DNA from 3 places in the Marinomonas algae genome. Region 2 is predicted to be linked to each of the others. Evidence: predicted binding sites of a transcription regulator. Region 2 holds the regulator's gene; each other region holds the start of a gene.
The links. The regulator sigma-54, encoded in region 2, starts transcription at its own class of promoters, with help from an activator protein. The targets are predictions, from matches to a motif close to TGGCACNNNNNTTGCTNT.
Positions count from the first base shown of each region.

Region 1: a site for sigma-54 is predicted at 971-988, ahead of glnA (glutamate--ammonia ligase). Genes of this name have one in related genera too.
Region 3: a site for sigma-54 is predicted at 3,851-3,868, ahead of hpxO (FAD-dependent urate hydroxylase HpxO). Genes of this name have one in related genera too.

Region 1 is NZ_JBLIXK010000003.1:92,904-100,096, reverse strand. Features, by position in the region: gene thiI (tRNA uracil 4-sulfurtransferase ThiI) at 1-740, opposite strand, end outside; gene glnA (glutamate--ammonia ligase) at 1,069-2,475, shown strand; gene glnL (nitrogen regulation protein NR(II)) at 2,683-3,768, shown strand; gene ntrC (nitrogen regulation protein NR(I)) at 3,765-5,201, shown strand; gene ACMUMQ_RS06660 (DUF3461 family protein) at 5,352-5,729, shown strand; gene tsaC (L-threonylcarbamoyladenylate synthase type 1 TsaC) at 5,869-6,426, shown strand; gene ACMUMQ_RS06650 (divergent polysaccharide deacetylase family protein) at 6,524-7,193, opposite strand, start outside.
Region 2 is NZ_JBLIXK010000006.1:169,932-177,124, reverse strand. Features, by position in the region: gene ACMUMQ_RS10620 (HPr family phosphocarrier protein) at 1-237, opposite strand, end outside; gene ptsN (PTS IIA-like nitrogen regulatory protein PtsN) at 247-696, opposite strand; gene ACMUMQ_RS10610 (RNA polymerase factor sigma-54) at 714-2,186, opposite strand; gene lptB (LPS export ABC transporter ATP-binding protein) at 2,262-2,987, opposite strand; gene lptA (lipopolysaccharide transport periplasmic protein LptA) at 2,988-3,497, opposite strand; gene lptC (LPS export ABC transporter periplasmic protein LptC) at 3,481-4,059, opposite strand; gene ACMUMQ_RS10590 (calcium/sodium antiporter) at 4,059-5,039, opposite strand; gene ACMUMQ_RS10585 (ABC transporter ATP-binding protein) at 5,184-5,984, shown strand; gene mlaE (lipid asymmetry maintenance ABC transporter permease subunit MlaE) at 5,981-6,763, shown strand; gene mlaD (outer membrane lipid asymmetry maintenance protein MlaD) at 6,765-7,193, shown strand, end outside.
Region 3 is NZ_JBLIXK010000002.1:2,281-9,473, forward strand. Features, by position in the region: gene ACMUMQ_RS04325 (aminotransferase-like domain-containing protein) at 1-199, opposite strand, end outside; gene ACMUMQ_RS04330 (LysE family translocator) at 315-917, shown strand; gene ACMUMQ_RS04335 (hypothetical protein) at 963-1,448, opposite strand; gene ACMUMQ_RS04340 (YHYH protein) at 1,456-2,439, opposite strand; gene uraD (2-oxo-4-hydroxy-4-carboxy-5-ureidoimidazoline decarboxylase) at 2,598-3,119, opposite strand; gene uraH (hydroxyisourate hydrolase) at 3,328-3,684, shown strand; gene hpxO (FAD-dependent urate hydroxylase HpxO) at 3,900-5,054, shown strand; gene ACMUMQ_RS04360 (methyl-accepting chemotaxis protein) at 5,335-7,193, shown strand, end outside.

The sequences.
Region 1 (7,193 bases), on a different contig from region 2:
GCTTCAAATGGAACCGTAATGAATTTTACGTTCAATGAAGAACCATATTTCTCCCAAATATAATGAGAAACCTGCTTCACACCAATTTCGTGGGCATCACCACCAAGATTAAAAAAGCAAAAATGCGTTTTTAATCCACGACTCATCGTTAAATAAGAGCTCACGGTAGAGTCATAACCGCCGGACATCAGAGACAAAACCGGATCTTGTGAACCAAGAGGATAACCACCTAAACCTTCCACTCGTTGTTCGATCATCCAAACTCTATCGTCGCGAATATCGATAGGCACCAAGACTTCTGGATTTTTCAAACGAACGGCCAGCGCGCCAGAGCGTGCTTTTAAGCAACCACCAATATGGCGTTCAGCTTCAACCGAGGTGAAATCGTGATGTTTACCAACACGCTTTACGCGTACCGCAAAAACAGCATCTTTAAGAACATCGCCATAAGACACAAGCGCTTCATCAACAATGCCGTCTAAATCAACAAGTGGAAATTCACGTACAAACTGGAAATGAGCAATACCGGCTATGTTAGATAAAGCTTCTGTAAATTCTTCACGTAAATCATCGCACTCGGAAAATATTTCAATAAAATCCCAATTACCGGCAACGGTAACATCAGCATCGTATTTTTTTAGAACCAACTTAACATTATGTCTGAGTTGCTTGATGAAGGACTTTCTTACAGGGCGACTTTTGATCGTGATTTCTGCAAAGAATTTAACAATAAATTTCATAGGAGTTGCGATATATACCGGAGGTTAGAAAGGCGCACAGTATAAAGAAAAGACAATCGATACGAAAACAATAAATTTGCACCAAAACAAAACAAAATCACAAAAAAGCGAACCATAAAAGTGCAAAAGTTATATTTGGAGCGCTATTTATGTTCACTAACCAAGCGAAAATAATATTTATTGGGTCTAAATTATTGTTATAGATAGAATTATTCGATCGCACAAATTTCTGGCACAAGTTGTGCTTTCTATTCTGCAAATGGCGCTTTATATTGAAGCACTTTTAAATAGAAAGTAATTTCGCTTTAACTACGACTGGAGAACAACTATGTCAAACAAGACCCTTGCCTTGATTGCTGAGCATGACGCGAAGTGGGTTGACCTTCGCTTTACCGATTTTAAAGGTAAAGAGCAACACGTATCTATTCCAGCTATTACGGTAGACGAAGAGTTTTTTGAGACTGGTCAGATGTTTGATGGTTCATCCATCGCTGGCTGGAAAGGCATCAACGAATCCGACATGATCATGATGCCTCAGGACGATACTGCTATTATCGATCCTTTCACTGAAGAAGCGACTGTTATTGTTCGTTGTAACATCATCGAACCTTCTACTATGCAAGGTTACGATCGCGACCCTCGTTCTGTTGCTTTACGTGCAGAAGAATTCCTTAAATCTACAGGCCTTGGCGACACTGCATTCTTCGGTCCTGAGCCAGAATTCTTCGTATTTGACGATGTTAAGTGGAAAACTGACATGTCAGGTTCTTGTGTTGAAATCAACGCAGAAGAAGCGGCTTGGGCTTCAAACAAGAAATTTGAAGGCGGCAACATGGGCCACCGTCCAACTGTTAAAGGCGGTTACTTCCCAGTACCACCAGTTGACTCTCACCATGACCTTCGTGCTGCAATGTGTGGCGCAATGGAATCTATGGGCTTGGAAATCGAAGTTCATCACCATGAAGTAGCAACTGCTGGTCAAAACGAAATCGGCGCTAAATTTAACACACTAGTTAAAAAAGCAGACGAAGTTCAAATCCTTAAGTACTGTGTACACAATGTTGCTCACGCTTACGGCAAAACAGCGACATTCATGCCAAAACCAATCGTTGGCGATAACGGTTCTGGTATGCACGTTCACCAATCTTTCTGGAAAGATGGCGTTAACCAATTTGCTGGTGACCAATACGCTGGTCTATCTGAAACAGCTCTTTACTACATCGGTGGTATCATCAAGCACGCTAAAGCGTTGAACGCATTCACAAACGCTTCAACTAACTCTTACAAGCGTCTTGTTCCAGGTTTCGAAGCACCAGTTATGCTAGCTTACTCAGCTCGTAACCGTTCTGCTTCTATCCGTATTCCTTACGTTGCAAGCCCTAAAGGCAAGCGTATCGAAGCTCGTTTCCCTGATCCAACCGCTAACCCATACCTAGCTTTCGCAGCTATGTTGATGGCTGGCCTTGACGGTATCAAAAACAAGATTCACCCTGGTGATGCAGCAGACAAAGATTTGTACGATCTTCCAGCTGAAGAAGCAGCAGCTATCCCACAAGTTGCTGGCAGCCTAGAAGAAGCGCTTAAGTGCCTAAGCGAAGACCGTGAGTTCTTGACTCAAGGCGGTGTATTCTCTGACGACATGATCGATGCTTACATCGACCTTAAAGCAGGTGAAGCTCAACGCGTTGCAATGACAACAACTCCTCTTGAGTTCGAACTTTACTACAGCGTTTAATCTTTAAAACTGCTCAGTAAACACGAAAGCCTCGATTTAGATCGAGGCTTTTTTTTGCACTTAAAAAATGCACGCCACATGACGCACCACAATTGTGCGTATTATTTTTTGTTTAAAACAGATACCTTATATATATAAGCCATTTCAAAGTGCCCAATGTTGGTTCGCTTTTTGCACATAGTGAATGGTCAATAAAGAGGCTTTGTTTTGTATAGTTTATTAATCGATCATCTATCTACCGCTATTATTCAAGTGAATAATAAATTAGAGATAGAATACTTAAATCCTGCTGCAGAAATGCTACTCGCGGTTAGCCGTCGCCGAATTTATGGCAACGACTTAAGCTCTGCTTTTCGTGAAAACGAGAACAGTATCAGTGCCTTATATTCTGCTATTGAGACAGGTCATGCCTTTACGAAACGTGAAGCAGAAATTGAGCGAGTAAATTCAAAAAAGCTTTTCTGCGATTACACTGTGACGCCAATTATGGGGTCATCAAACGCAACAGAAAGCCTCATTATAGAACTCTACCCTCGCGATAGAATGAAGCGAATTTCCCAAGAAGACGAAATTATTGCGAACCACGAAAGCAGCAAAGAATTAGTTCGTGGGCTTGCCCATGAAATTAAAAACCCATTAGGTGGAATTCGTGGTGCTGCACAATTAATTAGCCGTGCATTTACTGACGAAGCTTTAAATGACTACACCCAAGTCATTATTGAAGAATCTGATCGTCTACGAGACCTTGTTGATCGTTTGCTAGGTCCAAGACAAATCCCTAAAAACAAGCCATTAAATATTCACAAAGTGCTTGAGCGTGTTCGACAACTGATTTCCGTTGAAACGGACAATAAAATCAAATTGATTCGAGATTATGACCCAAGTATTCCAGATTTAATCGGCGACGAATCTCAGCTGATACAAGCGCTGTTGAACATTACTCGAAATGCCATGCAAGCTTTAATGGAAGACCAAGACAGCCAGCAAAAGACGATTCGCATGGTCACTCGTACCTTGCGCCAATTCACTATCGGCTCCAAACGACATCGTCTAGTTTGCAAAATCAGCATTATCGACAATGGGCCAGGCATACCTGAATCCATTATGAAAACGTTATTTTATCCCATGGTTAGTGGCAGAGCTGACGGAACCGGACTGGGCTTATCCATCTCCCAATCGGTTGTTCATCAGCATCATGGCATCATCGAATGCAATAGCCACCCACAACACACCGAATTCAATATATTAATTCCCATTGAGACATCAGTCCAAGGCCAGGAGAAAAACACATGACACAAGATGAAACTGTATGGATTGTTGACGATGATCGCTCTATTCGCTGGGTATTGGAAAAGACTCTAGAACAAGAAGGCATCCAATGTCGTTTGTTTGACTCGGCTGAAAACCTCGTCAACATGATAGACAAAGAACAGCCAAGCGCCATCATCAGTGACATTCGCATGCCTGGCATGGACGGTTTAGAGCTTCTTGATAAGCTGCAAAATGACCACCCTTACCTGCCTGTTATTATCATGACAGCACACTCAGACCTTGAAAGTGCCGTCGCATCTTATCAAGGTGGTGCATTTGAATATTTACCAAAGCCATTTGATGTGGAAGAAGCGGTAAGCCTTGTAAAACGCGCTATGCTGCACCACAAAAATTCACGCCCTAGTACGGATGATATGCCTGAGGAAGAAGCCGTTCCTCAAGTAGACAAAGAGATCATTGGTGAAGCACCAGCTATGCAAGAGGTCTTCCGTGCTATTGGACGACTTGCCAATTCCAATATCACCGTCTTAATCAATGGTGAATCTGGTACAGGTAAAGAATTGGTTGCTCAAGCACTCCACACTCACAGCCCTCGTTCAGCGAATCCTTTCATCGCCTTGAACATGGCAGCCATTCCGCACGATTTAATCGAGTCCGAATTATTTGGCCATGAAAAAGGCGCATTTACTGGCGCAAACACACAGCGTCGCGGTCGCTTTGAACAAGCAAATGGCGGCACCCTGTTTCTAGATGAAATTGGTGATATGCCAGCGGAAACACAAACTCGTTTGTTACGAGTTTTGGCCGATGGGGAGTTTTATCGCGTTGGCGGCCACACACCTGTAAAAGTAGATGTACGCATTATTGCGGCGACTCACCAAAACTTAGAAACCTTGGTGCAAAAAGGTTCGTTCCGTGAAGATTTATTCCACCGCTTAAACGTAATTCGCATTCATTTGCCTAAGCTTGCTGAACGCCGCGAAGACATTCCTAAGCTTGCCCGTCATTTCTTGAGCCGTGCTGCAGAAGAGTTATCTGTTGAGCCGAAAATACTCACTAAAGAAACGGAAAACTACCTTACTCAGCTCGATTGGCCAGGGAATGTTCGTCAGTTAGAGAACACCTGTCGCTGGTTAATTGTGATGGCGTCTGGCCGAGAAGTGCTCGTTGAAGATTTACCACCAGAGTTGCTGACTTCCGTTCCTCAAGAACAACCTTTTGCTTCTTGGGAAGATGCGCTTAAGAACTGGGTAGACAGCACGCTAGCAACAGGCCAAAAAGGCATTCTTGATCAAGCTGTTCCTAAGTTTGAACGTATCATGATAGAAACCGCTTTGGCGCATACTGGTGGTCGTCGTCGTGATGCTTCCCTTCTATTGGGCTGGGGACGAAATACGCTTACCAGAAAGATCAAAGAGTTGAATATTGATCACGCAGAGCAAGACGAAGATTAATCACCTCCCATAAAGATGAGATAGCATAGACAGGCTTAATACGTCATTGTCTGTGCTATCTCAATTTTCTACGCATTTTGACTTGCTTTTATACGTGCAATCCCATACTAATAAAGTCTGTTAACTGATTATTAATGAAGGGAAATGGTTATGTATCCAACACTTCAATCCATGGGCATCACAAGCATCCAGGATATTGAAAAATTCACGCTTCGCTATGAAGGCGGAAACGACGTTTTAAAAATTTACTACCGTCGCGAAAAAGGCTCTTTGCTTCCAAAAAGTAAAAAGTTCAAATTTGGCCGTTCTACAAAAACTGTACTTGCAGACGGTGGTCAACAAACTTATCGCCAAGTACAAGAACCTTCCTTAACTGTTCTACGAGCAATGGAAGAACTAGAAAAAATCGTTGGTAGACAGCATGAAGAGAAAGCCACGAAAGAAGATCTAGTGAAAGAGCTTGAGCACCTAGAGAGAGTTATGACGAACAAAATTCAAGAAATTAAGGCAAAAATTGACGCCATGTAATTTGGCTCTCTTGAAACATACATACCTAGTTTCTGCTCACATTGGCTGACCAACACAGTCAGCCAATGCCTCACTAGCTCCACTCAGCATATCCCGCTACAATTCCCGTTTTACTATTTCTTTTTGAGTATTAACTTTTATGAATCTTGTTCGTTCGCCTTCTGAGCTTGCCACTATTCTCAAACAAGGTGGCGTTATCGCCTACCCAACCGAAGCGGTTTGGGGGCTAGGTTGTGACCCTTTCAATGAGTCTGCTGTAAGACGAATTCTGGATCTTAAATCTCGACCAGAATACAAAGGGCTTATTCTTATTGCAGGAGCTGAACAACAGCTAACACCTTGGTTAAATACCTTAGAACCCAAGGTTGCCGACCGACTCCTTAGTATTAACGAAACACCTACTTCTTGGGTCGTGCCAGACACAAGCATCACTCCAAGTTGGGTCAGAGGGGAACACCAAAGCGTCGCTATTCGTTTGTCTCAACACAAGCCAGTTCAAGCACTTTGTGAAGCATTCCAAGGCGTCCTTGTATCGACATCAGCCAATCCTGCAGGGTTAGATCCAGCGATGACAGCGGAAGAAGTAAGTGCTTACTTTGGTGACAAAATCGATGCCATTTATGATGCGCCGTTAGGTGGTGCTTCCCAGCCGTCACAAGTTCGAGACATCATTTCAGACACACTTTTCAGAGCCTGACATATAAAAAACCTGTGCAAAACAACATAAGTTATTCACAGACACAAAAAAAGCGACATTTAGCTTTGTGTATAAGCAAGATGTCGCTTCGTTTATTCTATTTAGTCAAAGGCTTAGCTAAATCAGGAGCCAGTAGTATTTTAGATAAAGGAACAAGAACAACGCCATCTTGCTCTAAGCTTTCTAAACGCTTTTTAAGATAGGACGTTGTTTCTGGATAAGGGTGACCAATTGCCAGCGCACTACCATGACGTCGCGCAAGCTTTATCAAACGAGAGAACTGCTTATCAATCGCTTTTTCAGTACGAATATTGTCTAGGAAGACATCTCGTGTCACTGTTTTCAAACCATGCTCTTTCGCTATTTTTTCCGCGACACTTTTTGGACTCGTTAAACTGTCGATAAAGAAAAGCGAGCGACCTTGTAACACTTCCATTACCCACGTCATCGAGTCAGCTTTCGTGGTGAGTAAACTTCCCATATGGTTATTAACGCCCTGTATTCCAGACAAACCATCCAAGTCTTTTTTTAGTGTTGCCTTCAACTCTTCTTTTGTCATCTTTGCATATAAGCCGCCAGGCCCAAGCGCCAACTCTCGTTGGTTTTCCATAGGAGCGTGCAATAAGGTAATGCGTTGCTGCTCCTGTGAAGTAACAGCCGTTTTTTGTGCGTAAGGTGTTTCTGGCAAGATCGCGAGCGCGACTTCTTTAGGTAACGCGAGAGAGGCTTCCATACCTTGTCGGTTGTAACCCAAGTCATCAATCAAA
Region 2 (7,193 bases):
TTCTATTATGGCTTTTAGAGCGTCTTCTTCGTCATCTCCATTGGTTTTAATATGAATTTCGGTGCCTTTTCCTGCAGCGAGCATCATCATTGCCATAATGCTTTTTCCGTCGACGTTACGACCTTCTTTTTCGATGGTAATATCACAGGAGAAGCGAGAAGTTGTTTCAACAAGCTTTCCTGCTGCTCTAGCATGCAAGCCAAGTTTGTTGATGATAGTAATAGACTCTTCTTGCATGCATGTTTCCTATATTAACGAATCAAATATATTGAATAGCTCTTCGTTTGTTTGAGCGGTTCTTAGTTTATCTAAAGATTGTGGCGATTGTGCTAATTCTGCAATTTGCGCCAATGTCGACAAATGAGAGTCGCACTCGTGAGGTGGAACGATGAGGGCGAAGATCAAATCTACTGCTCTTTTGTCAATAGCATCAAAGTCAATCGGATTTTGTAATGACATTACAACGATTGCCGTATGATTAGCAGACTCCAAACGGCAATGAGGAATGGCTATACCATTTCCTATACCAGTACTACCAAGTTTTTCTCGGCCTAATAAAGCGTCATAAACCGCTTCGTTATCGCAATGCAGTTTGTTAGATGCGACTTCCGCTAAGTTCTCAAGAACGCGTTTTTTGCTGACAATCTCTTGTTTTGCAAAGACAAGTTCTGCTTTCAATAATGATTTTAATGGCATGGTAAAATAGTGTCCGTTTAGATCAATCGCTTGCGTTCATTGGATGGCGGTATGTTCATCGCCTCGCGGTATTTTGCGACAGTACGACGGGCAACTTGTATGCCTTGGTCTGCCAAAATAGTCGCTAGTTTATTATCGCTTAAAGGTTTTTTCGCTGGCTCATCTGTTACTAGCTTTTTAATCATGGCTCGTATCGCTGTAGAAGAGCATTCTCCGCCAGATGCTGTATTGACATGGCTAGAGAAGAAATATTTAAGTTCAAAAATACCTTTTGGTGTGTGTATGTATTTTTGAGTTGTCACCCTAGATATTGTTGATTCGTGCATGCCGACTTCTTCTGCTACATCGTGAAGTACCATGGGTTTCATGGCTTCTTCACCTAATTCAAAAAAGTCAATTTGACGGCTTACAATACAGCTGGCAACTTTCAGAAGGGTTTCATTTCGGCTTTGTAGACTTTTCATGAACCACTTGGCTTCTTGTAATGATGTCTTAATATAGCTCGCGTCCTCGGGTGTTGAGGCGGTGCTAGCCATAGCAGAATAAGTTTCGTTTATTTTGACTGGCGGCAAAGCGTCGTTGTTTAGCTCTACTTGCCAACTGCCATTGCGCTTTTTGACAGAAACATCTGGAATGACATAGTCCGTATCGTCTGCATCAATAACAGAGCCTGGACGAGGATTAAGTTGCTGTATTAGGCTAACAACTTCTTTGAGAGCTTCGTCTTTGAGCTTTGTTTTTCTGCTTAATTGCGCAAAGTCACGACTACCGAGAAGTGGCAAATAATTGTCAATCAAGTTGTGCGTGCTTTTGTATAAAGGATGGTTTTGAAACGCTTCTAACTGAACTAAGAGGCAGTCTCGTAGATCGGTAGAGCAAACACCAATAGGATCAAAACGCTGCAGTCTATGTTGGACGGCCATGACCTCTTCTATATCAAGCTCTTCTAGTTCGATAGAAAGAGACTCGCAGATATCGTCTGGTGTAATACTTAGGTAACCATCTGGCTGTACGCATTCAATGATTGCGTATGCAATCTCAATGTCTCTATCAGACATGTGAGTTAAATTTAATTGCCAGATTAAGTGGTCTTGTATGCTTTCTGCTGGCGCATTACGGCTTTCGAAGTCGCCGTCACCTTCATAGCTATTGTTGTCGCTGATCGCGGCAGAGCTTTGATAGGTGTCATCCCAGTTGCTGTCTATTGAGAGCTCTTCAGGAATGCTTTCTGTCCATTCTGATTCAACACGAGCTTCTTCACTTGTATTGACATCAGGTGTTTCTGGTGTGCTTTTGGATTCGATGCTGGCTGGTGCTTCTACTTGCCCTTGTTCGTCATCGTCAAGTTCAAGAAGAGGGTTTGACTCAAGAAATTCATGAATTTCTTGTTTAAGATCCAGCGTAGAAAGCTGCAACAAACGTATCGCTTGCTGTAGCTGAGGTGTCATGGTCAGCTGTTGACCGAGTTTTAACTGTAAAGACTGCTTCATGGAGCAACTCTTTTTATTTGAGTGAATTGGAACGAGTTATGCATACTACTCCCTTTCTGCAGTAATGATAAGGGGTTACAGGCGGAAGTCGTCACCTAAATAGACTTTTTTTACCTGTTCATTGTTAATAACTGTACTGGCATCACCAGAAGCAATGATATATCCGTTACCCACAATATAAGCTTTATCGCAGATGTCTAAGGTTTCTCTGACATTGTGATCTGTGATTAGAACGCCAATGCCGCTTTCTTGTAAGTGTTTAATAATAAGTTTGATATCGCCAACAGAAATAGGGTCAACACCAGCGAAGGGTTCGTCTAAGAGAACGAACTTTGGATTCATTGCTAGTGCTCGTGCAATTTCTACACGGCGTCTCTCGCCACCAGATAAGGCCATGCCTAAGTTCTTTCTGATATGGGTAATATGAAATTCTTCTAATAAATCTTCAAGCCTGGATTTTTTCTGGGCTTTTGTGAGTTCTTTGCGTGTTTCTAAAATCGCTAAAATATTGTCTTCAACAGACATTTTTCTAAAAATGGAGGCTTCTTGTGGTAAGTAGCCGATACCTTTTTGTGCTCTAGTGTGCATGGCGTTACTGGTGATGTCTTTACCATCGATAAATATGCCGCCTGCATCATTGGCAACCATTCCAACTATCATATAAAAGCATGTGGTTTTGCCTGCGCCGTTAGGGCCAAGCAAACCAACGGCTTGCCCTGACTCAACTGAGATGGAAACATCTTTTACTACTTGTCGTTTTTTGTAGCTCTTTGCTAGGTTTTTAGCTTCTAGAAGGGCCATTTAATTTGTTTCCTCAACTAATGGAGGTTGAAACGTCATTGATACTCTGCCTGTGCCTTTTTTTTCTGCACTAAAGGCTCCATCACTAATAGTGTAAAGGATGTAGTCGGCGGATATAAAGTTGTTTAGCTTGCTTAACTGTCCATTGCCTATAATTTCTAGTTTGGATTCAGTGATAGAGTAATGGATTTTATTGCCTTTGCTGGTAACAGTGTTGCCAGTTGAATCGATTTGTTGGCTAAATTTTGCGGGTTGCCCCAAGGCTTCTAAGCGACTGAATTTTTTTGTCTCTATATCAGTTACAACTTTTAAATATTGTGCCTGTATTTCAATAGAGCCTTGCTTAATGAAGACATTGCCTTTGTAAATGGCTTCTCCAGTATTTTGGTTAAAAGAGGCTTCATCAGCTTGAACTTCTATGGATTTATTTATGTCGTCTGGTAAGGCATAAGTGTATTGACTTAATAAAGTTGAAATTAGCAAAGCGCTAATATTAATCAAGTGTTTCATATGTTCCTCTTACAGATCCTGTCATGATGACTTCTTCTGAATTGATATAGGTCGTAATTTTGTCAGCGGAAGCTTCTCCTTGTGTGGAGACTAGCATCGGACTTCCTTGGCTTGTTAGTGATTGATCTTTATCTAAATAATGTATGCTGTCTGCGCTCAATTTTATGTCTTCAGATTGAAGGTATGTCTTAACGGCTTCAGCTTTGTCTGTGAGTAGAATATCATTACTTCCATCATGAATGATGCCTTTATTTGCTTTTGCGCTCCAAGTGCCTGACTCAGATTTTCGTGCAACGCTTGGAGAATCAAGGAGTGTTTTAGAGTCATCAATATAATGCAGCGTTTGCTTCGCATTGAGGGTTTCGATTAATTCTCCATTTTGATTGAACTCTTTGATGGTTACCTGAGTAATGAAGTAGTCCGGAGAGCTGCTTAAAGAATCTGTTGGTATTAGACTTCTTTGAGGAGAAGCTTCATGCCATAGAAAAGCAGCTACACCAGCAATCAATAAGATAGCGAATAATAATATTTTAGGCGTAGCTGTGCTTTCAAATTTAAACATTAGATCGAACTGCCTGAGCTAATTATAAATAGATAGACACAATAAGATCCAAGAAGCGGTAATCCAATCCAGCGTGGAATGCTGCCGGTTTTAGATTTTTTGAAAACATAAATAGCGAACGCAAGGGCGATTGTTAAAGCCAATACCCAAGGGTAATCTCGATTAGTTACGTTGGCATCAATAATGCCTGGCGCAATTAACGCAGGTAAAGGCAGTACCGTTGCCAAATTGAAAATATTGGAACCTAAGATATTACCGATGGCGATGTCATGGTGACCTTTTCTTACACTGCTCACTGAGGCGGCTAACTCTGGCAAGCTGGTGCCAATAGCGACGATAGATAGTCCAATGATGAGCTCACTGACGCCAAGTGCCGTTGCTATGTTAATTGCTCCCCACACCAAGAGTTTAGAACTGCCAATTAAAACAGCTAAACCAATTAAGGCAATGATTAGGGATTTAACGACTGGTGAGCCGTCGTCTTCTGGGAGTTCGTCTTTTAATTCGCTTTCAAGATCTTTGCTGCCCTTTAATAAGATACTCAAAATTATGATGAAGGCTAAGATCAGAAGGATGCCGTCTAATACGCTCAAAGCTTGATCGTAAAGTAAGTAACCAGCAAGGAAGGTGATGGCCAGAACGAGGGGTACTTCTTTCGTTGTTAAACCCTTTGCGATAGGAACAGATGAAAAGAGTAAAGTGATTCCGAAAACCAGAGCGATATTGGCGATGTTAGAGCCAATTACATTTCCAACTGCAATTTCTGGGGCTTGATCAAATGCTGCAATTGCAGAAACAACCATCTCAGGCGCGGAAGTACCAAGAGCAACCAACGTGATACCTATTACCATTGGGCTTACGTTAAGTTTTTCGGCGACTAACGCTGAGTGCTCGATGAATTTATCGGAGCTCATGACTAAAAGAATTAAACCTGCGATAAGCGCAATGGAAGATAGCAACATGATGTGGAAAGTACTCATAAATTCAGGGAGTACCATTTAATGAGGTTTGTGATTGAAATTCAAGACTTGACCTGACAAACAAATTGAATTTGCTTTGCTTTGATTTTATTTATAGAAGGGCGGTGGTAGTATCTGGGGATATTTTGTAGGGATAAAAAATGTATGTCAGCGCTTGATGCTTATATAGATGTTAAAAATCTCAGCTTCTTCCGAGGCGGTCGTGTTATTTATGAAGATATTTCACTTACCATCCCGAAAGGGAAAATTACAGCGGTAATGGGGCCGAGCGGAACAGGCAAAACAACCTTGCTGCGCTTGATTGCAGCGCAACTGGAGCCGGATAGTGGCTCTATTTTGATCAATGGCGAAAATGTCCACTCTTTATCTAGAACGGACCTTTATAAGGTTCGTAAAAAGATGGGCATGCTTTTTCAAAGTGGTGCACTCTTTAGCGATATGTCAGTAGCAGAGAATGTCGCTTTTCCTATGGAAGAGCATACCAAGCTTTCAGTGTCAGAAATTCAACGTATTGTGGCTGATAAGTTGCACAGTGTTGGCCTTAGAGGGGCGGCTGGCTTAATGCCATCTGAATTGTCTGGCGGTATGGCTAGACGCGTTGCTTTAGCGCGCGCCATTGCGTTAGATCCTGAGTTAGTCATGTATGATGAGCCTTTTACAGGGCAAGATCCGATATCAAAAGGTGTTCTGGTGAAGCTCATACGCCAACTTAACGATACCGCCAATATTACTTCTGTTCTTGTTTCTCATGATGTCGAAGAGTCGCTTTCTATTGCTGACCATGTGTGTATTTTGGCGGGAGGACGAGTCATTGCTGAAGGCTCGGCTGAAGAAATACGAGCTTCTGACGATCCAGAGGTTAAACAGTTTTTGAATGGTGAGCCAGACGGACCTGTGCCTTTCCATTATCCTGAAGATGCGCTAGCTAATGAGGTTGCATTATGAAAACAGTGGCTTCTTTAGGAGCGTGGTTTCTTAGTTGGCTCGAAGCGGTTGGAAGAGCGGGTATTTTCTTGGCTCAAAGTGTTTTTAGGTTGCCTGTGCGTTTCAATGAGTCAGTTAATCTCTTAATAAAACAGTTATATTCTGTTGGGGTTTTGTCTCTTGTTATTGTTGTTGTGTCTGGTGCTTTTATCGGTATGGTGTTGGCACTTCAAGGTTACAGTATTTTAGCAAAGTTTGGCTCTGAAGAGGCAGTTGGTCAGTTATTAGCATTGGCTTTATTGCGAGAGTTGGCACCTGTTGTGACGGCTTTGCTGTTCGCTGGGAGGGCTGGTTCTTCGTTAACGGCCGAAATCGGGTTGATGAAAGCAACCGAACAGCTTTCCAGCTTTGAGATGATGGGGGTTGACCCGCTACGAAGGGTAATTGCTCCAAGATTTATTGCTGGTGTGATTTGTTTGCCTTTATTGAGTTTAATTTTTTCTGCAACGGGTATCATTGGTGGTTTGGTTGTTTCTGTTGGTTGGCTAGGTGTTCATGATGGCGCTTTTTGGTCACTGATGCAGCAATCTGTTTATTTTGATACAGATATCATAAATGGTTTTGTTAAGGCCTTGTGTTTCTCGGTCGCTGTGACTTGGATTGCGGTGTATCAAGGTTACGAGTGTGTACCCACATCAGAAGGGATTGGTAAGGCAACCACTCGAACGGTTGTGTTAGGTTCATTGGCTATTTTGGCGCTGGACTTTGTGTTAACGGCTGCCATGTTTGGAGATTTTTAGGATGAGAAGTAAGCGCACTGAATTGTTTGTTGGTTGTTTTATTGTTTTGGGTATTTTGGCCTTTGTGTATTTGGCTGTACAAGTGAGTGGTCTTGCTTTTTCAGGTAAAAAAGACACTTATCAAGTGGTGGCTAGATTTGATGATATTGGCGGTTTGACGAGCCGAGCAAAAGTCACCATTGCTGGAGTGGAAGTAGGGAGTGTTGAGTCCATAGCTTTTGATAAAGAGCTATATATGGGGTTGGTAACAATGAATATTGATTCAAATGTAGCCAATATTCCAGAAGACAGCTCTATTGCAATTTTAACGAGCGGGCTTCTTGGGGAAAAATATTTAGGTATTACTATCGGCGCAGAGGATGAGAACTTAGTTGATGGTAGTGAAATATACGATACGCAGTCTGCGCTTGTGTTAGAAACTTTGATTAGT
Region 3 (7,193 bases), on a different contig from region 2:
ACTCATAAGCTCTGGTCACTGTGCCATGAGTAATACCTAAATGATCTGAAAGTAATCGCTGTGCAGGCAATTTTTGCTTATCTGGCAGCTCTTCCGCCAAGATAGCTTGCTCAATTAACCACACCAATGCTTTGTATTTTGGCTGAGCCAAACAAGCCTCATCAAACTCTATTTTACTAATATTCAAAATTGTATTCATAACAATAAATAAATTGCCCGTTATTGTATTATGTGAGAATCTTGATGCATACAATAAACCACAAATTGTATCAATACAATTTCCAAATCACATATTGATTTTTTGGACCACTAAAATGAACCCTGCTTTGTTAGACATCTTGCCAGCCCTCATCCTTTTTTGCCTTGTGGCTACGGTAACACCTGGGCCTAATAATATTTTGCTAGCCAATTCCGGTGCCCATTTTGGCGTCCGAAAAACCCTACCTCATGTACTTGGTATTCGTATTGGTATGACTGTATTGCATATTGCTGTTTTGCTTGGCCTAGGCCAAATATTTAAGCATTGGCCTATCCTACATGATGTATTCACGGTCGTTGCCGCCGCTTACATTATTTATATGTCAGCCAAAATTGCTTTCGCAAAACCTCATGATACTAAGAATAACTTACAACCTATGAGCACCAAAGAAGCAGCGCTTTTTCAAGCTATTAATCCAAAATCTTGGTCGATGTTAATAACTGCAAGTTCTGTTTTCACCTTAACCGGAGATCTTTTCTGGCCATCCGCCATAATGTGCCTTATTGCTTTTAACACAGCCACTCTGCCTGGAACTTTTATGTGGATCACCATTGGAAAACTGGTTGCTAGTAAACTGCAGAATCCTGTCTTTCATCGAAACTTCAATCGTTTAATGGGGGTGTTACTGCTAACAACTCTTCCAATGATGTTTCTCTAAAATAAAAAAGGCGACATCGAGTCGCCTTTATAAAAGAAACCTGTTTTATTCCGGTATAACAACTTTCACAACGGAAGAAATGGCCTTTCCCTCTTTTGCCCATTCACTGTGATTGTTCGCATTCAAGGTCACTTTCACCAGGTTTTCGCCCGGCTTTAATGCACTGGTCGGTAAATGGAACCAAGTAGAATAGACTCGAGCATATTTAACGCCGTTTACATAAATATGAGCATGCCCTGAATTATATTCAGGCTGACGATTAATGGCTGCTGGTGTGAACTCAAAATTACGCGCTAAGATTTGAATATTAAACCCACCCATCACATCAGGAAACATTAGATGCGTCACTGATGGAACAGGAAGTGTCTCAGAGACAGGCAACAAAGGATGGTCATGCATTTCCAGTGGATCAAGCATAGTGCTGTCAGATGTATTCATGACATTGTCAGCGGTTTGCTGTGAAGGCAAAAAAGTCATGACAGTCACACTAATAGCCGCACCAATCACTAAATAGGCAATTCTTTCAATCATAGTAAACTCAGTGCTGTGGCGGCGGAGGTAGCGCTGCACGTAACGCTTCTTCTGTTACACCCAGCTTTTCTGCTGCATCTGCAAAGTTAGGCGGCATTTCCTGACCTAATGCTTGGCGGATTTCATCTTGCGTCACATTCAAAGCAACGGCTGCTTCAGAGAAGTCTGGCCCTTGTCCTTGCGGGTGACCTTGTTTAGCGAGATCACCGACATCGCCGTGGTAGCAATTAATCATGTAAGGCGCTTCATCGGCGGTTAAATGATAATGATAAATCCCTTCTGGAAATTCAGGTGTTGGACCAAAATGGCCACTGCATTCATCTAGATCATCATTGGTTACGATGACGCCTGCTGTATCGTGATTTCCATAGACAGGGAATCCATCTTCCAATACACCAATCATTGTTGAATGCTGACCTTCTTGATCAAGCTCCCCAGTGATACACAAAGGAATACCGTGATAATGATAGTTGGTACCATCCACCAAGGTGTGTCCATTACATTCGTCCACAAAAGGAACATGATCATGAACAACATTGTCGTCTAATGCGGTGATAGAACGTTCCATATCTTCATAGTCATTGAAGATTTGCGCACCGGTAATGGCAACACCGATACGACCTAGAGACGTATTAGTAACATCGTCCACATAAGCAGGACGCGTTGTAATCGTGGTGTCAATCTTGGTTTCTTTGAAGTACTCACTTGATTTAACCACGGTAAATTCGTCTGCCGCATTGTCAGAAAATGGCATAGAACCCACATCATTTGGAATCAGATACTTTTCTGCAAAACCATGACTAGGAATCCCATTTGATTGGAAGCGAAAGGTGTTTTCATCATCATTTATGGTAATGGTGACATTATCAGCCCAGTTCGCATTTGCGACCGCTTGTGAAGTATCGACATTACTGCCAGATTTTAATTGCACAGCAGCAAAAGCCATGGCAACTGACGCAAGCGCAACGCCAAGGAGTACTTTTTGTTTCATTCAGTTAGATTCCAAATTTCATTGATTATAAGTTACTAAGAAATATACATAATTAAAAAGTAGACAATGTGAAGACTCACAACAAGAAATGAGAACAAACACACATTCTCTACTCACTTAATCGAGATTTAGAGTACCAACTGATGCATGACCGCTTTTTAAAAGTCAGCCAAGCGAAAGCCTGCAATCTTATGAACTTCATTTAACGCGCGATCAAACTCTGTTTGCCAATCATTTGGCGTTCTTTTTTCAAATCCATCTAATATTTGATCTTTGGTTGCGCCTTTTACCGCCATGATAAAAGGAAAACCGAACTTGCTGCGGTATTCATCATTTAATTGAAGAAAGCGAGCCAATTCTTCATCGCTGCATTGATCCAAACCGGCACCAGCTTGCTCAGATTTTGATTCGTTAGTCATAGTACCCGCCAACGCTGCTTTTCCGGCTAAGTCTGGGTGAGCACGCAACAGCATCAATTTTTGCTCGTCTGTGCTTTGATCTACCACCTCTTTCATGGCTGCTTTAACTTTCTCGATGTCATCGAAATAGTCTTTTGGATGCTCGGCTTTTTGTCGCCACACTTGCTCAGCAACCCAAGGAGAGTGTTCATACACACTTCCAAATAAAGAAACAAAGTCCGCTTCGTCTAATGAATCAAACAAGACTTGTTCGTTTTGCATAATCGCTCTCCAACACCTAATAAAATACGGGGTAATCGCTCTTTCATTGCCATCGATCACTAAAAACTAGATAAAACAAATGGCACACATATTGATTATCATGAAACAATACTTTCATTGTTTGTTAATATCAAAAAATAATACACAGAAAGTGTCTGCAAAAAACAGGCAAACTCTTTTTATGACATCACTTAGCTAAGGAAACATTATGGGCTACTTAACAACACATATTCTCGACACAACAAAAGGCATAGCTGCGGCTAATGTTGAAATACAGTTATTCAAGCACAATGCTGACGGCCAACGTACTCTCATCCACAGCACAGTTTCAAATAGCGACGGCCGATGCGATAAGCCTTTACTAGAAGCTGACAACTTTACCGCTGGCGTTTATGAACTAGAGTTCGCGATTGATGAATACTTCGCCAAGCAAGGTATTGAATCGAAAGAGCCAAGTTTCTTAAATACCGTTGTTATTCGCTTCGGTATCTCTGATGAAGCAGCTCATTACCACATTCCTTTGTTGGTCTCGCCTTATTCGTACAGCACTTATCGCGGCAGCTAGCACTTATTACGCACCAAAAACAAACAAAGCACCAAAAAAGTTCATCAGACACATTAAAAACGGAAAATAGTCGCTTAACTAGCTTATCTTTGGAAAAGGATTTCCATTCCAAAAAGATCAATAAAACAAAGGTTTCACATTTTATTTTATGGTAACTTTTGTTTCATGGTACGCATTTTGCGTTTTAGATTGCAAATAGACACAGAGGAAATGACATGAAAGCATTAATCATTGGCGCTGGCATCGGCGGCATGACCGCAGCAGCGGCATTAAAACAACAAGGTATTGATTGTGAAATTTTTGAAGCCGTAAAGGAAATCAAACCTGTTGGTGCTGCCCTTTCTATTTGGTCTAACGGTGTGAAATGTATGAACCATTTAGGCATGGGTCATATTATGGATGAACTTGGTGGTCCGATGCATAACATGGCTTACCATGATGGTTTAAGTGGCGAAGTCATGACTCAATTCAGCCTTAGCCCATTAGTGGAAGCCGTTGGCGAACGTCCTTGTCCTGTTTCAAGAGCCGGATTGCAAAGCCAAATGATTGATTGGTGGGGCCGCGATAAGATCCAATTTGGAAAGCGCATTGAAAAAGTTGAGCAAACAGACACAAGCGTAACCGCATATTTCACCGATGGAAGCTCCGCTACGGGCGACTTTATGATTGCGGCAGACGGCACTCACTCCATTGTTAGAACCCATGTTTTGGGCTACCAAACTGAACGACGTTACGCAGGATATGTGAACTGGAATGGTTTGGTTGATATCGATGAAAACATTGCTCTAGCTGACCAATGGACAACATTTGTAGGCGAAGGCAAACGTGTTTCCATCATGCCAATTGCTGGCGGACAATTTTACTTCTTCTTTGATGTGCCATTGCCTTTGGGCTTGGAAGAAGACAGATCCACAGTCGTTTCTGACCTAAAGGGTTATTTCGAAGGTTGGGCAGAACCTGTACAAACACTGATTGACGCCATTAATCCAGAAACAACCAATCGTATCGAAATCCATGACATCGAACCATTTGATACGCTCGTAAAAGGCAACATCGCTTTGCTTGGTGATTCTGCGCACAGCACAACGCCAGATATCGGCCAAGGTGGTTGTTCCGCCATGGAAGACTCTGTTGTATTAGGAGAATGCTTCGCAGAAACAAAAGATATTGTCGCTGCTCTTAAAAGCTATGAAGAGAAACGTCGCTTCCGAGTGAAAGACCTAGTCTTAAAAGCTCGTAAACGATGTGATGTTACTCACGCCAAAGACCCAGAGGAAACGCAAGCTTGGTACGATGAGCTAAGAGTAGAGAAAGGTGACAATATTATCGAAGGCTTACGTAACACCATAATCAATGGCCCGTTGGGCTAAACAAGACTCAATATCAAATAACTAAAAAGGTGGGCATTTAAATAATGTTCACCTTTTTTATTTTGCTTTCTCTTTTAATTTTGCTACCAAAACCCTTTCCTAAAAATACCTTAAAGCAGCCATTTCTAACCTAGTTGCCCTTCAATCATTATTAAAAATTTGGTTCATCTCACAAATATTTACAAAACATTTAATTTAACCGATAAAAAACTACCTAACTTAATAATCACGCTATAAGATATAGCAATCCCCTAGTAAAACCGATAAGGAAACCACCTCTATGACGGCTAAAGGCAAGTTACTTGGATACATAGGCGCTTTGTTTGTATCTGCAATCTTAATTGTATCCGCTACAGGCTATTTCAATTTCAAATCAGCATCTGACCAAAACGCTACCGAGAAATTAAAAATTGAATCCTTTCTTATTTCCAACGCAATAGATCAAAGGGTACAAAGGTACTTTGACAGCCTAGAAGCCATTCGAAATGATTTAGCCATCGACAAAACTGGCATCACGGATGTAGAACCAACCGTTAAAAAATTCCAAGAAATGAAACAGTCTCTTGACGTTTCCTCTGTTTATGTAGGCCTTGCCAGCGGCATAACCTATACAGAAAATGGAGAGCTAGCGAACTTTAACGCCAAAGACCTTAACCGAGAGTGGTTTAGACGCATCTTTGGCGGTGAAAAACGCATTATGACAACACCTTTTAATGCGGCGGATGGCACATTTTCAATGGCATTAGCCGTACCGATTTTGCGAAACAATGAGGTTGTATCGACTTTAAATATCAACCTTCCAGTTGATGCCATCACTCGTTTTGCGGCAGGTCTTTCTGAACTAAACCAACTTATTGTCAGTCGATCTGACGGCTTCATTTTGGCTTCGCCCGATACCGAAAGCATAGGCAAAAATGTCTTTGAGCTTTTCCCATCATTTAAAGAGCATTACAACAAAGACGTTAGCCAACATTCATACTACCATCAGGGTGAAGATTACCTTGTTAGCAGTGCAAAAGTGGCTTCTTTAGGTTGGACGGTTTGGGTATGGGATAAAACCAGCCATATTAATGCGCCTTCAAATTCCAATCTAATCGAAGGTTTAACCTTATCCATTATTTTGATTTTGATCTCTCTCGCGATCATCTACTTAACTGTTGTTAAATTGATGTACAAACCGATTGGCGGCGAACCAAAAGAAATCGAAGAACTTGTTAAGCGTGTTGCGAACGGTGATTTAACACTGAATACACAAGTGACAGGTCAAGAAACAGGGGTTTATGCAGCCACTATTTTGATGATAAATAACCTAAAATCCATTATCCGTAACATCGATAATGCGACTGGGCAGCTTAAATCTTCTTCAGACAAGGTTTCTGAATCAGCAACTAAGACAAACCAAAGCTCTGAAGATCAAATGGTGCAGTTAGAAAACACATCAACCGCCATGAATGAAATGACCATGACGGCTGAAGAAGTAGCCCGCAACGCAGTACAAGCATCTTCTGCGGCAAAAGAAGCGAATCAATTCTCTGATGAAGGTATCAAAGTCGTTAAAGAAATGAATGACGATATTGCCACTCTATTGTCTGGTATTGAAAAAGTAATGCTTGTTACTACGAAACTTGAACAAGAAACCCAAGGCATTGGCGCAATCCTAGAAGTCATCGATGCGATATCTGAGCAAACCAACCTACTGGCATTGAACGCAGCAATTGAAGCAGCTCGTGCTGGTGAACATGGTCGTGGCTTTGCCGTCGTTGCCGATGAAGTTCGTAACCTTGCTAACCGCACTAAAGAAAGCACAAACGAAATCCAAGGTGTGATTAGCAGTTTACAGGGTGAAGCAAAACGCTCTGTTCAATTGATGAATAGCAACATGGAAGATGCGAAAACAACCGCGAGTAAATCAGACGATGCTAACAAAGCACTGCAATCTATCAGACAATCTGTCTCTGTGATACAAGACATGAACGTCCAAATTGCAACCGCCGCAGAAGAGCAAACTCACGTTGCGTCTGAAATTAACGTCAGCATTGTTTCCATTAACGACCTTGCTAAAGCAACTTATGAAAGTTCCAACAGCAACAAGAACATGGCATCTGACCTGACTAACTTAGCGCTAACATTAGACAAATC